2 regions of the Streptomyces sp. NBC_01803 genome follow, and region 2 is predicted to be linked to the other one. Evidence: riboswitches for the same ligand, from Rfam matches in the RefSeq annotation. Region 2 holds a riboswitch; the other holds the start of a gene.
What was found. A riboswitch is a leader RNA that binds a small molecule or an ion and turns the genes downstream of it on or off. The one in region 2 is predicted to bind cobalamin.

Region 1: linked by a shared signal. The riboswitch ahead of OIE51_RS23140 (cobalamin biosynthesis protein) and the one ahead of OIE51_RS09255 (CbtB domain-containing protein) in region 2 are both predicted to bind cobalamin.

Annotation. Positions count from the first base shown of each region.
Region 1 is NZ_CP109073.1:5,086,385-5,094,360, reverse strand. It holds gene OIE51_RS23155 (class II aldolase/adducin family protein) at 1-546, opposite strand, end outside; gene OIE51_RS23150 (inorganic phosphate transporter) at 617-1,885, shown strand; gene OIE51_RS23145 (hypothetical protein) at 1,882-2,073, shown strand; cobalamin riboswitch at 2,158-2,284, shown strand; gene OIE51_RS23140 (cobalamin biosynthesis protein) at 2,418-3,353, shown strand; gene OIE51_RS23135 (cobyric acid synthase) at 3,566-5,092, shown strand; gene cobN (cobaltochelatase subunit CobN) at 5,089-7,976, shown strand, end outside.
Region 2 is NZ_CP109073.1:2,154,079-2,162,054, forward strand. It holds gene OIE51_RS09230 (IclR family transcriptional regulator) at 1-641, shown strand, start outside; gene OIE51_RS09235 (antibiotic biosynthesis monooxygenase family protein) at 643-954, opposite strand; gene OIE51_RS09240 (hypothetical protein) at 1,181-1,309, shown strand; gene OIE51_RS09245 (L,D-transpeptidase) at 1,368-1,937, opposite strand; gene OIE51_RS09250 (DUF2087 domain-containing protein) at 2,083-2,361, shown strand; cobalamin riboswitch at 2,403-2,525, shown strand; gene OIE51_RS09255 (CbtB domain-containing protein) at 2,559-2,774, shown strand; gene OIE51_RS09260 (CbtA family protein) at 2,790-3,539, shown strand; gene OIE51_RS09265 (OsmC family protein) at 3,536-3,964, opposite strand; tRNA gene OIE51_RS09270 (tRNA-Leu) at 4,085-4,159, opposite strand; gene OIE51_RS09275 (DUF445 domain-containing protein) at 4,739-6,091, opposite strand; gene OIE51_RS09280 (GDSL-type esterase/lipase family protein) at 6,176-7,456, shown strand; gene OIE51_RS09285 (transglycosylase domain-containing protein) at 7,616-7,976, shown strand, end outside.

The DNA.
Region 1 (7,976 bases), 2.9 Mb from region 2:
GTCGTACGCCTGGCGCAGGCTGCGGCCGTGAACGATCGTGCCGTGGTTGCGCAGCAGGCAGCCGGTGCGGTCGCGCAGGGCGGCGAGCATGTGGGTGGCCAGCTCCTCGCTGCCGTAGGTGGCGTACGGCGCGACGCGGACCGGGCCGCCGAGGGCGGCGGTCATGTAGTGGATGGCGGGCAGCTCGTCCACGAGGGTGGAGACGGCCGTCGCGTGCACCGCGTGGGTGTGGACGACGGCGGTGGCGTCCGTGGCGCCGTAGATCGCCAGATGCATCGGCAGCTCGCTGGTCGGGGCGAGGGAGCCGGCGCGGGGGCGGCCGGTCAGGTCCACGGCGAGGAGGTCGGCCGGGCCGAGGCGTTCGTAGGGGACGCCGGTGGGGGTGACCAGGACGGTGTCGTCCACGCGGACCGACAGGTTTCCCGAGGTGCCGACGACGAGGCCGTCCGTCACCGTCCGGCGTGCCCGGTCGATCAGCTCGCGCCACGCCTCGCGCCACGTGGACGGAACGTTTCGGCGCAGGACGATCCGATGCCGCCAGTTCATCTTTCGTTCACCTATTCACCTTACGTTAACGGCGTTTGTCCCCCCGCCCGCCGAGCGATTGTCCGGGTACATGGAACACATAACGCTGTTGATCACGATCGTGCTCATCACGGCTTTGGCGTTCGATTTCACCAACGGCTTCCACGACACGGCCAACGCCATGGCCACCACGATCTCGACCGGTGCCATGCGGCCCAAGGCCGCCGTGGCCATGTCGGCGGCGCTGAACCTCCTCGGCGCCTTCCTCTCGGTCGAGGTCGCGCGGACGATCTCCGGCGGCATCATCGACGAAGAGGCGGGCGTCCAGCCCGAAGTGATCTTCGCCGGGCTGGCCGGGGCCATCGTATGGAACCTGCTCACCTGGCTGGCCGGCCTCCCCTCCAGTTCGTCGCACGCCCTCTTCGGCGGCCTGATCGGCGCGACGCTCGCCTCGGTCGGCTCGGGCGCGGTCAACGGGGACGCCGTCGTCACCAAGGTCCTGGTACCGGCCGTGGCCGCCCCGCTGGTCGCCGGGCTCGCGGCGCTGCTGGCCACCCGGCTGACCTACCGCGTCACGCGCGGCGCCGACGAGAAGACCGCGGCCAAGGGATACCGGACGGGACAGATCGCCTCCGCCGCGCTCGTCTCCCTCGCGCACGGCACGAACGACGCGCAGAAGACGATGGGCGTCATGACGCTGGCACTGATCGCCGGCGGCACGCTGGACCCCGGCTCGGACCCGCCGCTGTGGGTGATCGGCTCCGCCGGGGCCGCCATCGCGCTCGGCACCTACCTCGGTGGCTGGCGCATCATCCGCACCATGGGCAAGGGCCTCACCGACATCCGGCCGCCGCAGGGCTTCGCCGCCCAGACCAGCGCGGCCACCACGATCCTCGCCTCCTCGCACATGGGGTTCGCGCTGTCCACCACGCAGGTCTGCTCGGGCGCGGTGATGGGCTGCGGCCTGGGCCGCAAGGGCGGCGTGGTCCACTGGTCCACCGCTTCGCGGATGGTCCTGGCGTGGGGCCTGACCCTCCCGGCGGCCGGGCTGATCGGCGCCGCCGGGGCGCTGCTGGCGGACCGGGGCGACTGGGGTGTGGGCGCGGTGGCGGTGCTGCTCGTCACGGCCGGGGTCGCGAGCTGGGCGCTGGCCCGCCGCCGGCCGGTCGACCACTCCAACGTCCTGGACACGGAGGTGGACGCGGGCAGGGAGATGGACCCGGGCACGGGGATGGACCCGGGCACGGCCCAGGAGCGGGACGCGGTCGGGGCCGTGCCCGGTCCGGTGCGCGTCGTCATCGCCGCGCCCGCCGCTACCGCGGCTCCCGCCGCCACTCCCGCTCCCGAGGTGTCGCTGTGAACATCGACTGGGCCGTTCTCGGCCAAGTGATTGTCGTCTCGGTGCTGCTGACGCTGGCCGTGGTCGGCCTGTTCTCGGTGGGCATCCGCACCGGGTCCGCCAAGTCGGCGGTGCGCTCGGCCGGTTACCTGTGTTTCACGGCGTGCGCGGCGGCCGTGGGCTACGGCATCTGGATCGTCGCGACGTAGTCCACGGGCCGGGAGCGGCTTCAACAGGGAGTTGACGCCGCTTCCGGCCCATGGTGGACTCAACGATGCCAAACGGCGGCAGGAGAGGAAGCCGGTGCGAATCCGGCGCGGTCCCGCCACTGTCACCGGGGAGTGCTCCCCCACCGAACGTCACGGTCCCGTCAGGGGCTGGAAGGCCGGGGGAAGCGCCGATCCGGGAGCCAGGAGACTCTCACCGCCGGTCACGTCGAACCAGGGCGCGGACCCTGAGTGAGGACATACCGCCATGACTGGCTCCTTCCTGCCCCCGCCACATCCGCACCGCGCCGCATCCGCACGAGGTACCACAACGGCCGGCTGACGTCATGCGCGCATCGCACGCGACGGCGTACGGCCTGGCCCTCGGCTACCTCGGCGATCTCCTCACCGGCGACCCGCGCCGGGGTCATCCGGTGGCCGCCTTCGGCCGTGCCGCCGCCGCCCTCGAACGCCGTCTGTGGCGCGACCACCGGGCCGCCGGTGTGCTGCACACCGCGCTGTGCGTCGGCGGAACGGCCGCGGGGGCGGCGGCACTCGCCGGGCTCACGCGGGGACACGCGGGGCGCGGCGCGGTAACGGCCATGGCCGCCTGGGCCGTTCTCGGCGGCACGAGCCTGGCGCGGGAGGCGCGCGGCCTCGGGGACGCGCTGGCGGCCGGAGACGTCGCGCGGGCACGGGAGTTGCTGCCCCGGCTCTGCGGGCGCGACCCGTTGTCGCTGGACGAACCGGCGCTGGCGCGGGCCGTCGTGGAGTCGGTCGCGGAGAACACCTCGGACGCGGTCGTCGGCGCGCTCGTCTGGGGCGCGATCGCCGGAGTGCCGGGGCTCGCCGCGTTCCGCGCGGTCAACACGCTGGACGCGATGGTCGGCCATCTCTCGCCGCGCTACCGCCGGTTCGGCTGGGCCTCGGCCCGGCTGGACGACCTGGCGGGCTGGCCGGGCGCCCGGCTCACCGCCGTCCTGGCCACCGTGGCCGGCCCCCGGCCGCGCGCCGCCGCCCGCGTGTGGCGGGCCGACGCGCACCGCCACCCGAGCCCCAACGCGGGCCCGGTGGAAGCCGCGTTCGCGGGCGCGCTGGGCGTCCGCCTCGGCGGCACGCTCTCCTACGGCGGACGGGTGGAGCACCGTCCGGTGCTCAACGCCGCTGGTCGCCCAGTGGATTTCGCCGACATCGACCGCGCGATCCGCCTCTCACGCCGCATCGGCACCCTGACCCTGGCCGCCTGCTGCGCGGCGAGCTACGCACGGGAGGCCCGAAGGTGAACGACCCGTACGAGCTCCCGCACCCCTCACTCGCGCCCCAGCGGGACGGGACCGAGAAGCCCACTCCGACGCCCGACCCGGGCGGCGACGCCGCCGGCGCGGCCCCGGACCCGCACGAACCCGCACCACGCGGCGCGGTCAACCGACCGGCGGACGCCGGCCCGGGCGAAGCCCCGCTCCCTCCCGCCCTGCCGTCCCCGCGGCACGGTCCAGTGCGGCGCGGTCCGGTACGGCGCGGGGGGGCGTTGCTCGTCGCCGGGACCACGTCCGACGCGGGGAAGAGTGTCGTCACCGCCGGGATCTGCCGGTGGCTCGCGCGGAAGGGAGTGCGGGTGGCGCCGTTCAAGGCGCAGAACATGTCGCTCAACTCCTTCGTCACCCGCGACGGCGCCGAGATCGGACGGGCGCAGGCCATGCAGGCCGCCGCCGCCCGGGTCGAGCCGAGCGCGCTGATGAATCCCGTGCTGCTCAAGCCCGGCAGCGATCGCGGGAGTCAGGTCGTCCTGCTGGGGCGGCCCGTCGGGGAGGTCACGGCACGCGGCTACCACACCGAGCGCCAGACCCGGCTGCTGCCGACCGTCACCGACTGCCTGGACCGGCTGCGCGCCGAGTACGACGCCGTGATCTGCGAGGGCGCGGGCAGTCCCGCCGAGATCAACCTGCGGCGCGGCGACATCGTCAACATGGGCCTGGCCCGCGCCGCCGGGCTGCCCGTCGTCATCGTCGGGGACATCGACCGGGGCGGCGTCTTCGCCTCCTTCTTCGGCACCACCGCCCTGCTGGCCGCCGCGGACCAAGCGCTGGTCGCGGGCTATGTCGTCAACAAGTTCCGTGGCGATCAGAGCCTGTTGACCCCGGGCCTGGACATGCTGCGCGGGCTGACCGGGCGGCCTGTGCTCGGGGTCCTCCCGCACCGGCACGGCCTGGGCATCGACGAGGAGGACGGCCTGCGGATGTCCCTGCGCGGCACCGTCCGCGAGGCGAGCGCCGCCCCGCCGCACGGCCGGGACGTGCTGCGGGTCACCGTCGTCGCCATCCCGCTGATGTCCAACTTCACGGACGTGGACGCACTGGCCGCCGAACCAGGGGTCGCCGTCCGCTTCACCGACCGGCCCGAGGAGCTGGCCGACGCCGACCTGGTGGTGATCCCCGGCACCCGGGGCACCGTGCGGGCGCTGGCCTGGCTGCGTGAACGCGGCCTGGCCGACGCCCTGTCGCGGCGCGCCGCCGAGCGGCGGCCGGTGCTGGGCATCTGCGGCGGCTTCCAACTCCTCGGCGAATCCATCGAGGACGACGTCGAGTCCCGGGAGGGCCGCGTCGACGGACTCGGCCTGCTGCCCGTCCACGTGCGGTTCGCCACCGGCAAGACCCTGGCCAGGCCCACCGGTCACGCGCTCGGCCACCCCGTCGAGGGCTACGAGATCCACCACGGCGTCGCGGATGTCCGGGGCGGCGAGCCGTTCCTCGACGGCTGCCGCGTCGGGGCCGTGTGGGGCACCCACTGGCACGGCTCGCTCGAAAGCGACGGATTCCGCCGGGCGTTCCTGACCCGGATCGCGGCGGACACCGGCCGGGCCTTCGTCCCGGCCCCGGACACGGGCTTCGGCGCGCTGCGCGAGGAGCAACTCGACCGGCTGGGCGATCTCATCGAGGAACACGCCGACACCGCCGCCCTGATGCGGCTCATCGAGGAGGGCGTCCCCGACGGCCTCCCCTTCATCCCGCCGGGAGCGCCATGACGACCGTGCTGCTGCTGTCCACCGCCGACACCGACCTGCTGGCCGCCCGCGCCTCGGGCGCCTCCTACCGGATCGCCAACCCGGCCCGGGTGGACACCGCTTCGGAGCTACCCGCGCTGCTCGCGGGCGCCGATCTCGTCGTGGTGCGGCTGCTGGGCGGCCTGCGCGCCTGGGAGGACGGGGTGGCCGCCGTCACGCGCTCCGGGCTCCCGGCCGTGCTGCTCGGTGGTGAGTCGACGCCGGACGCCGAGCTGATGGCCGCCTCCACCGCGCCCGCCGGGGTGGTCGCCGAGGCGTTGGCCTACCTGGTCGCGGGCGGCTCGGACAACCTCGCGGAGCTGGCGCGTTTCCTGTCCGACACCCTGCTGCTCACCGGCCACGGCTTCGCGCCGCCCCGGCCGATGCCCGCGTTCGGCACGCATGGGGCCCGCGCGCACAAGCCGGACCGGCCGACCGTGGGCGTCCTCTTCTACCGGGCGCACGAACTGGCGGGCAACACCGCGTTCGTGGACACTCTGTGCGACGCGCTGGAGGAGCGCGGTGCCAACGCCCTGCCCGTGTACTGCGGTTCGCTGCGCGGCGCCGACCCCGCGCTGTACGAGCTGCTCGGCCGCGCGGACGCGCTGATCGCGGCCGTGCTGGCGGCGGGCGGCAAGAGCGGTGGCGACGACGAGACATGGGACATCGGCGCGCTGGCCGAGCTCGACGTGCCCGTGCTCCAGGGCCTGTGCCTGACCGGCTCGCGCGCCGCCTGGGACGAGTCGGACGCGGCGCTGTCCCCGATGGACGCGGCGATGCAGGTCGCCATCCCGGAGTTCGACGGACGGCTGATCACCGTGCCGTTCTCCTTCAAGGAGGAAGGACCCGACGGCGTGCCCGTGTACGTCGCGGACCCCGAACGGGCCGGGCGGGTGGCCGGGATCGCCGTCCGGTACGCGGCGCTGCGGCACAAGCCGAACGCCGGGAAGCGCCTCGGCCTCGTCTTCACCGCCTACCCGACGAAACACGCCCGTGTCGGCAACGCCGTCGGTCTGGACACCCCCGCCTCAGCCATCCGGCTGCTGGCCGCGCTGGCGGAGGCCGGTTACGCGGTCGGGGACCACCCGGACCACGGTGACGAGCTGATCCACCGGCTCATCGCGGCCGGCGGCCACGACGTCGAGTGGCTCACCGAGGAGCAACTGGCCGCCGCCCCGGCCCGGGTGCCGCTCGCCGACTACGTCACGTGGTTCGAACGGCTCGACCCCGGGCTGCGGGAGGCGATGCGGGAGCACTGGGGCGAGCCACCGGGTTCGCTGTACGTGGACGGCGACGACATCGTGCTGGCGTCCCTGCGGTTCGGCGATGTCGTGCTGATGATCCAGCCGCCGCGCGGCTTCGGCGAGAACCCGATCGCGATCTACCACGACCCCGATCTGCCGCCCTCCCACCACTACCTGGCCGCCTACCGCTGGCTCGACCACACCTTCGGCGCCGACGCGGTGGTGCACCTGGGCAAGCACGGCACCATGGAGTGGCTGCCGGGCAAGGGGCTCGGCCTCTCGCGGGGCTGCGCGCCCGACGCCGTGCTCGGTGAACTGCCGCTGGTGTACCCGTTCATCGTCAACGACCCCGGCGAGGGCACGCAGGCCAAGCGGCGCGGTCACGCCACGGTGGTGGACCACCTGGTGCCGCCGATGGCGCGCGCCGACTCCTACGGCGACCTGGCGAAGCTGGAGCAACTGCTCGACGAGTACGCCCTGGTGAGCGATCTCGACCCGGCCAAGGTGCCCGCCGTGCGCGGCCAGATCTGGACGCTGGTACGGGCGGCGGAGCTGCACCGGGACCTGCATGTCGAAGACCAGCCGGACGAGGACGACTTCGACGAGTTCGTGCTCCATCTCGACGGCTGGCTCTGCGAGATCAAGGATGTCCAGATCCGCGACGGCCTGCACATCCTGGGCATGGGCCCGGAGGGCGAGGCGCGGGTCAACCTGGCGCTGGCGGTGCTGCGTTCGGCCCAGATATGGGGTGGCGTGGCCGGGGCGCTCCCCGGGCTGCGGGCGGCGCTGGCCGCGCATTACGAGCTGGTCGAGGCTGAGTTGCTGGCCGAGCCGGGCGCACGGCTGGCGGTCCCGGCGGCGCTCGGCGATGGCCGCACGGCCTCCGACGCCGTCGACCTGCTGGAGGGGCTCGCACGGCGGCTCGTGGAGACGATGGAGGCGCGCGGCTGGGCCCGGGAGGCGGCCGAACCGGCGGTGGCCGAAGTGGTCGGCGCCGAGGTGCCGGAGGCCGCGCGGGTGCTGGAGTTCGCCGCCGACGAGGTGATTCCGCGCCTGGCCCGGACCACCGACGAGATCACCCATGTGCTGCACGCGCTGGAGGGCGGCTACGTGCCGGCCGGGCCGTCCGGCTCGCCCACTCGTGGCCTGGTCAACGTGCTGCCGACCGGCCGGAACTTCTACTCGGTCGATCCGAAGGCGATCCCGTCGCGGCTGTCGTGGGACGTCGGCAGCGCGCTGGCCGACTCGCTGCTGGCGCGGCACCTGGCCGACCACGGCACGTATCCGGCGTCCGTGGGACTGACGGTGTGGGGCACCTCGTGCATGCGCACGCAGGGCGACGACATCGCGGAGATCCTGGCGCTGCTGGGCTGCCGGCCGGTGTGGGACGACGCCTCGCGGCGGGTGACGGGCTTCGAGGTGGTGCGGCCGGCGGAGTTGGGGCGGCCCAGGATCGATGTCACGGTCCGGATCTCGGGGTTCTTCCGGGACGCCTTCCCGCACGTGGTGGCGCTGATCGACGACGCGGTGCGGGCCGTCGCGGAGCTGGACGAGCCCGCGGACCAGAACTTCGTGCGGGCGCACGCGGATGAGGACACCGCCCGGCACGGCGACCGGCGGCG
Region 2 (7,976 bases):
CCGCCCTCCCAGCAAGTCAACTCGCCCATTTGCTAGGGACGTTGCGCCGCGAGGGCTACGTCCGCAGGCTCGCCGACGGCGGCTACGCCGCCGGGCGCGCCCTCGTCCTGCTCGGCTCCGCCGCCGACCGGCGGCGGCTGCGGCAGGAGAAGCTCCAGCAGGCGCTGGACGCGCTGCGCGAATCGCTCAACGCGGCCGTCTACCTGGCCCGTTACGCCGACGGCGAGCTGGAGGTGACCCTCACCTCGGACGCCCCGCAGACGCCGAGGGTCAACGAGTGGGTGGACTTCCGCGCCGCCGCCCACGCCACCGCGATCGGCAAGTGCCTGCTCAGCCAGCTCGACCACGACGGCCGCCAGGACCACCTCGCCCGCCACCCCGCCGCCCGCCTCACCTCGCGGACCATCACCGACCAGCGGATCCTGCTCAGCGCGCTGGACCGCCGGCCGGCCACGATGCCGGTGCTCGACCTCCAGGAGTACGCGGTCGGCACGCTGTGCGCGGCGGTCCCGCTGACGGCGGGCTCGACGGCCGGCTGTCTGGCCCTGTCCCTGCCGATCGATCAGGCCCACCGTCTGCGGCTGGCGGCCGAGGCGCTCAACCGGCAGGCCGCGCCCACCCTGTTGTCGCTGGCCCTGTGACTCAGCCCTCCCTGGGCCCCGCCTGCTGGATCACCTCGAAGGACCAGAGCGTCGAACCCGCCGCCGCCGGCCGCTCGCCGCCACCCTGATGAGCCTGCCGCATGGGCCCGCTCAGCCAGTTCTGGAAGTCCTCCTCGCTGCGCCAGCGGGTGTACACGAGATACGTGTCGGTCCCCTCGACGGGCCGCAGCAACTCGAACCACTCGAACCCGTCCTGCGCCTCGACGATCCCGGCCCGCCCGGCGAACCGCTTCTCCAGAACCTCCCGCTGCTCCTCGGGAACGGACAGCACGTTGATCTTCACCACGCTCATCGAGCACCTTCCTCCGACAGATCGGCCTGTGAGCAGTCTCCTACACCGGGTGCCGGGACCGTCCGGCGTCCCCGGCGGCGTGGCGCGACCGGCCGGTGCGCCCGGTCCGGGAGCCGGTCCCGGTGCATGGCGGGCGAGGGACACCGGTACGCGACGCCGCTGGACGCGCTGGGCGATCCCCGGTGGGACGGGGCCTCCGGCTCCGCCACCGCCGAGGAGAACGGAGGTGACCCGGCGGGACGGCGAGCGCGAGGCAACGGCCGGTGTGGTGGACGCCTGGTCCGCCGCCGGGGCCACCCGGATGGAGAACGAACTCGACGAGCACGCCGACGAGTCGGAGTCGATCACCGCGTGACTCGACGAGAAGCGCGGCGCCGTGCGGCGGATGCCGGACGCCGCACCCCGTCCGTGAGCTACCCGACCACCCGCACGGTGGTGCCGACCTCCGTGAACTCCCATACGGCGTCGCCGTCCTCGGCACGCGACCGGATGCCGCCGGTCTCGACTCCCGGTCCCGGGCTCGGGGACGCGCCGTCCACCGCGTTGGAGAACCCGATGGATATCCCGCCCACGACCGTGAAGTAGACGATGTTCTCGATCGGCGCCCCGTCGCTGCCGGTGCTCTCCGGGCGGCGGTACGAGACCGTGTACGTCCCGACCTCCGGGGTCACCGTCCCGGGCCAGACCGTGAAGGTGCGCGTGGCCGTGTTGTCGTCGCCCACCAGCCAGACCTGTTCCTGACCCAGCGAGTAGACGACGCGCCGCCCGTCGCCCGAGTCCTCCGGCACCGCCGGCGCCTCGGGCGACGGATCGGCGGAAGCCGTCCCGTCCGCCGTCGGTGACGCGGAGGGCTCACTCGTGCCGGGTGCCGCGCTCGCCGGGGCGTCGTCACGCGCCTGCACGGCCAGCGCCGTGACGATCACCAGCGCCCCCGCGGTGAGCAAGGAGATCCATGTCGCCGTGGGGACCTGACGGTTGGGCATGCCAGCAGTGTAGGCAGCCCGGACAATCCGCATGCGGGGGCCGGGCGGTCGTGGCAGCCTGGGGCCGTCCGGAAGCGCATCCGGAACCGGAGTGACCGGCATGACCGGCATGACCGGCATGACCGGCATGAGAGGAGCGAGGACCGTGACCGATGGGGACGGTGCCCGGGATGCCCGGGGCGTCAGTCATCTCTTCGCGCGCGGACGGCTGATCGCGATCCCCCGACGGGTCGCGCGCCGCGAGCAGTTGCTCGCCCACCTCGCCGAGACGCTTTTCGAGCGCGGCCGTGTCTACAGCGAACGCGAGGTCAACGAGGCGTTGCTCACGGTCCACGACGACTGCGCGGCGCTCCGCCGGTACCTGGTGGACGAGGGCTGGCTGGCCAGATCGCGGGACGGCATGAACTACGGTCGGGTCCGTTGACAGGGGTATGCCAAGCCTGCCACGCTCAAGGCACTTCATATTTTCATACTTGAGGCGACGGTATGCAGGAACCCGGTGCGAATCCGGGACGGTCCCGCCACTGTGACGCCGCCGGCCGACAGCCGGCGCGGAGTCAGGAACTGATCCGTCGCTCTCTCCGAACATGGGGCGTGGAAACCCCAGGAGGAGGACTTCGGATGTCTCAGCACACCGTAGGAACGACCGCGGCCCCCGCCGCCGACGCGACGCGCCGGACCCGGGACTGGGCCGTCGCCGCGTTCGCCGCTGTCATCGCTCTGCTCGCTCTCTGGGCCGTCTTCTTCGACAACGGCCAGGCCATCGCCGCCACGGAGAACTACCTCCACGAGTTCTCGCACGACGGCCGGCACCTGTTCGGCGCTCCCTGCCACTGAGAGGGATCACCGGACATGCTCCCCCCGCTCACCCGCGGCATCGCCGCGGGCGGCTTCGGCGGCCTGCTCTCGGGCCTGTTCTCCCTCCTGTTGGCCGGTCCCCTGCTGGACCGCGCCATCCGCCTCGAAGAGGAACACGGCGCGGAACACGGTGAGACCGGGCACGCGCACGCCGCCGAGGAAGTCTTCGGCCGCGGCACCCAGCACATCGGGCTGGTGGTGACCGCGATCGTCATGGGCCTGGCCATCGGCGTCTTCTTCGGCATCGTCTACGCGGTGCTGTACCGGGTCCCGGACCCGGCGGCCGACTGGCCGCGCGCGGTCGCCCTGGCCGCGGCGGGCTTCGTGGCCCTGTCGCTGCTGCCCGGCCTGCGCTACCCGGCCCGGCCCCCCGGCGTCGGCGACAGCGACACCGTCGAGGAACGCCAACTCGCCTGGCTGGCCGCCCTGGTGATCGGCGTGCTCGGCACGGCACTGGCCTGGCACCTGTACCGCAGGCTGACGGACCAGCTCCAGCCGGTCCGTCACCTGGCCGTCGCGGGAACGCTCGTGGCCACCCTGGCCGCGCTCTTCCTGCTGCCCGGCAACCCCGACCCGGTGGACGTCCCCGCCGAACTGCTGTGGGACTTCCGCCTGCTGTCCCTGGCCGGGCACGGCATGCTCTGGGCCGGACTGGCCGTCGCCTTCTGGCTGTTGAGCCGCCAGGCGGAAACGGCCCGGCCGACGGCCCCCGCCCCGGCGGAGACTGTCAGCGTCCGGTCCTAGTCGAGCAGTTCGGCCTCAAGCGAGATCGGGGCACCCGTCAGCGCCTTGCTGACCGGGCAGTTGGCCTTGGCGGCCTCGGCGGCGGTCTGGAAGTCCGCCGCCGAGATCCCGGGCACCCGCGCCTTGACGCTCAGCACGATGCCGGTGATGCCCTGCCCCGGCTGGAACGTGACGCTCGCCTGCGTCTGCACCGACTCCGGCGGCGTCCCGGCGCCGGCGAGCCCGTGCGAGAGGGCCATCGAGAAGCACGAGGAGTGCGCGGCGGCGATGAGCTCCTCGGGACTGGTCCGCCCATGGGGCTCCTCGGCCCGGGACGGCCAGGTGACGTCGAACTTCCCGACCCCCGAGGAATCCAGGGACACGGTCCCGGCGCCCTCCATGAGGGAGCCTTCCCAGTTCGTCGTGGCGATGCGGGTGGTTGCCATGGTCGATCCTCCTGGAGGAATCGGAACAACGGGTCACGTACGAGCAACGTACGAAGGACACGGTATCGCCGCCGGCCCGGCGTCACCGTGAAGAGCCCCGCCGGAGGGCAGGGTCCGCGGTGGGCCCGGTGGGACTCGAACCCACGACACACCGGACCTAAACCGGCGCCCTCTGGCCAGCTGGGGTACGGGCCCGCTCACCCAACTGTACCGGCCGGGAAAGTGCCCACCGCCCCGGGTGTCCCGCGTCTCACCGGCCACGACGTGCGAAAGTCGGCGGCCGGCGGTGGCGGGACGGGCACAGATACCGGAGGTTCGCCGAGGCGGTGGTCGGACCGGCCGCGGCCCAGGTGATCGATCTCCGGCACGAGCCGCGCGCCGTGCCACCGGTCGCCGTTCCGCACCCCGCGCCCAGGTGCGGGACACCCTTCTTCTGGAGTCTTCCGGAGTCTTCCGGAGTCTTCTGGGGATTTCCGGAGTCTTCTGGGGATTTCCGGAGTCCCCCGGAGCGCCCGGCGCGGCAGAGCCCGCCGCACGCGCGGGGCTCCGGGCGGCCCGGCCCGGAGCATGTCGTCCGCCGGACGCCGATTCGCCGCCGGCCGCCCCCGGTTGGGGCCTTACCGGTGAAGTGCCCCATGGAGACGCCGTATACGCGGACGTCCCGCACCACGCGAGCCCGCCCCGCGCCGCCGTGTGGCGCGGGGCCATGTGCCCCGTCTCCTGCTGGCCGTCTCCGTCGCCTCCGACGGGTCAACGGGCGGGGAAGGCGGCGCGTCACCCGCCCACGGCGTGGGTCAGGGCGTGAATCGTCAGCCCCACCAAAGCGCCGATGACCGTGCCGTTCAGGCGGATGAACTGCAGGTCGCGGCCGATGTGGAGTTCGATCTTGCGGGACGTGGTGCGGGCGTCCCAGGAAGCGACCGTGTCCGTGATCAGGGACGTGATCTCGGTGCGGTAGCCGGAGACGACGTGGATCGTGGCGTCGGTCACCCAGCCGTCCAGCTTGGCGCGCAGGCGTTCGTCCGAGGCGAGGCGGTGGCCCAGGGTGAGGACCGCGTCGCGGGCGCGGCGGCGAAGCGCGCTGTGCTCGTCCTCGGCGGCCGTGAGGACCATCGCGCGGAGGTTGGCCCAGGCGGAGGCGATCAGCTCCTGGACCTCGGGGCGTGCCAGGAAGTCGGCCTTCAGGCGTTCCACCTTGGCGCGGGTGGCCGGGTCGTGCTGGAGCTGACGGGCGAAGTCCGTCAGGAATCGGTCGAGGGCGCCGCGCGCGGGGTGGTGGGGGGAGTCGCGCGCCTCGGTGACAAAGCGCAGCAGTTCGCGATGGACGCGGTCGCCCACCTTGCGGTCCACGAAGCGCGGGGTCCAGCCGGGGGCGCCGCCCTGGACGGCGGACAGGACGGCTTCGCGGTGCTTGGTCAGCCAGTCGGCGGTCTGCGCGCACACGAGGTCGACGAAACGGCGGTGGCCGTCGTCCGCGACGGTCCGTTCCAGGAGCCTGCCGAGCACCGGGGAGAGCTCCTGGGCGTCGGCGCGGCGGGTGATGGCCTCACCGATGACGGCCTGGACGTCGGCGTCGCGCAGCACGGTGAGGCCGCCGCGGACGGCCGTGGCCAGCTCGGCGGTGACGCGGTCGGCGTTCGCCGGGCCGGAGAGCCAGTCGCCCAGGCGGCGGGCGAGGGCGATGGAGGCGAGCTTGTCGCGGACGACCTGTTCGGCCAGGAAGTTGTCGCCGACGAAGTCGCCGAGCGACTGGCCGAGCTGGTCCTTCTTGGTCGGGATGATCGCCGTGTGCGGAATGGGCAGGCCGAGGGGGTGGCGGAAGAGGGCGGTCACGGCGAACCAGTCGGCGAGCGCGCCGACCATGCCGGCCTCCGCGCCGGCGGCCACGTACGCCGCCCACGCTCCGGCGCCACGATGCTCGGCCCAGGTCGCGAGGGCGTAGACGATCGCGACGACGATCAGCAGGGCGGTGGCCACGGTCTTCATCCGCCACAGCCCGCGCATCTTCGCGGCGTCGGCCTCCGTCAAGGCGATTCGATCCATCACACTGGTCATTGTCCCGTTGACCGGAGTCTTGTGCGGCCTGGGCCGACCGGGTGAGCCGCGCTCATCCCATCGTGGGATCATGTGACGGTGGGAGTGGTAAGCGCGCGGCGAGCCTTCGCCCTGCTCGTGGGGTTGACGGTCGTCCTGCTGGGGCTGGTCGTCGCGATGGGTACGGGACGGGACGGGCGGCAGGATCTGGCCGCGCCGACGCCCGCGCCGACGCGGACGCCCGGCACCGAAGACGGCGAGGGCGGGGGCGAGGGCGAGGAAGTCGTCGTGCCCGCTGTCGACGGTGAGTGGGTGGGCACCTGGTCCGCGGCTCCGACCGGCGCCGAGCCGGGCACGCGCGACGGCAAGGCCGGCCGGTCCATACGGAACGTGGTGCACGCCTCGGTCGGCGGCACCAGTGCCCGCGTCGAGCTGTCGAACCGCTACGGCACCCAGCCCCTCACGTTCACCCATGTCACCGTCGCCCTGGCCGCCTCCGGCGGTCCGGCGGCGCGCGCGAACAGCATGCGCGAGGCGACCTTCGGCGACCTCGCCTCCGTGACGATCCCGGCCGGTGGCTCGGTGGTCAGCGATCCGGTGGACCTGTCGGTGGCCGCGGGCGCCGACCTGCTGGTGACGGTCTACGCCCCGGACCCCTCCGGCCCGGTGACGTACCACCGCGTGGCCCAGCAGCCGGTCTACGTCGCGGACGGCGATCTGGCGGGCGTCAGGAGCGGCACGCCGTTCACGGAGGACGGCGAATCCTGGCGCTACGTGACCGCCGTGCACGTGCTCAGCCCGGACACGGACGGCTCGGTGGTCGTCCTCGGCGACTCCCTCACCGACGGCGTCGACTCGACCCCCGCCGCCAACCGCCGCTGGACGGACGTCCTGGCCCGCCGCCTGCGCGCGGACCCGGACGCGCCGGCCCTGGCCGTGCTCAACGAGGGGATCAGCGGCAACCGGCTGCTGCGCGACGGCGCCCCCGACCGGGTGTTCAACGGCGTCAGCGGCCTGCGCCGGCTGCACACGGACGTGCTGGCGCAGTCCGGGGTGCGCACGGTCGTGGTCCAGCTCGGGATCAACGACATCATCCTCCAGCCGAGCCAGCCCGACCCGGAGGCGATCGTGGCCGGGCTGCGGCTGCTGACCGAGCAGGCGCGTGCCGAGGGGCTGCACGTGGTGGGCGCGACGCTGGCACCGTTCGGCGGCCACGGGGCGTACAGCGAGGAGCTGGAGCTGATCCGGCAGCGGGTGAACGCCGCGATCCGGGCCGGCGGCGTTTTCGACGCGGTGACCGACTTCGACGCGGCGCTGCGCGACCCGGCGCTCCCCCAGCGACTGCTGCCGGCCTACGACTCCGGCGACGGCCTGCACCCCAACGACGCGGGGTACGAGGCGATGGCCCGGGCCGTCGATCTGTCCGACCTGCTCGGCGGCGCGGAGCGCGCCCTGTAGCGGTCCGGGGGGCTCTTACGGGTGAGCCCCGGCGGCCGTCCGGGGGATGGGCGCCCGACGGGCGGTGTGGCCGCGGGCCGCGCCTCGTTACGCACGGTGCCAGAGTGCTTTGAGCGAGCACGTGAACGTACCGCGAGTGACGGAGCCGTAACGCGGGCCATGAGCGATGACAGTGAGCGAACGAGCGGTGACGGCCGGTGGACCGGATGGCCGCGCGAGCCCACCGGGCACCCGACCACCGGACACCCGGCGCCCGAGCATCCGACCACCGGTCACCCGGCGGCCGGAAACCGGGCCCGGCGCCGCCGCACCGGGCGGCGCCGGCTGGTGCCCACCTGGCGGATGGTGCTGGGCGGGACGCTGGTGGGCCTGCTGCTCCTGTTCGGCGCGCTGATCGCGGGCTACCTCCTGGTCGAGATCCCGGAGCCGAAGTCGGCCGCGGCGGCGCAGAACAACGTGTACCTGTACGCCGACGGATCGCAGCTCGCCCGCGTCGGCGAGGTCAACCGCGAGAACATCC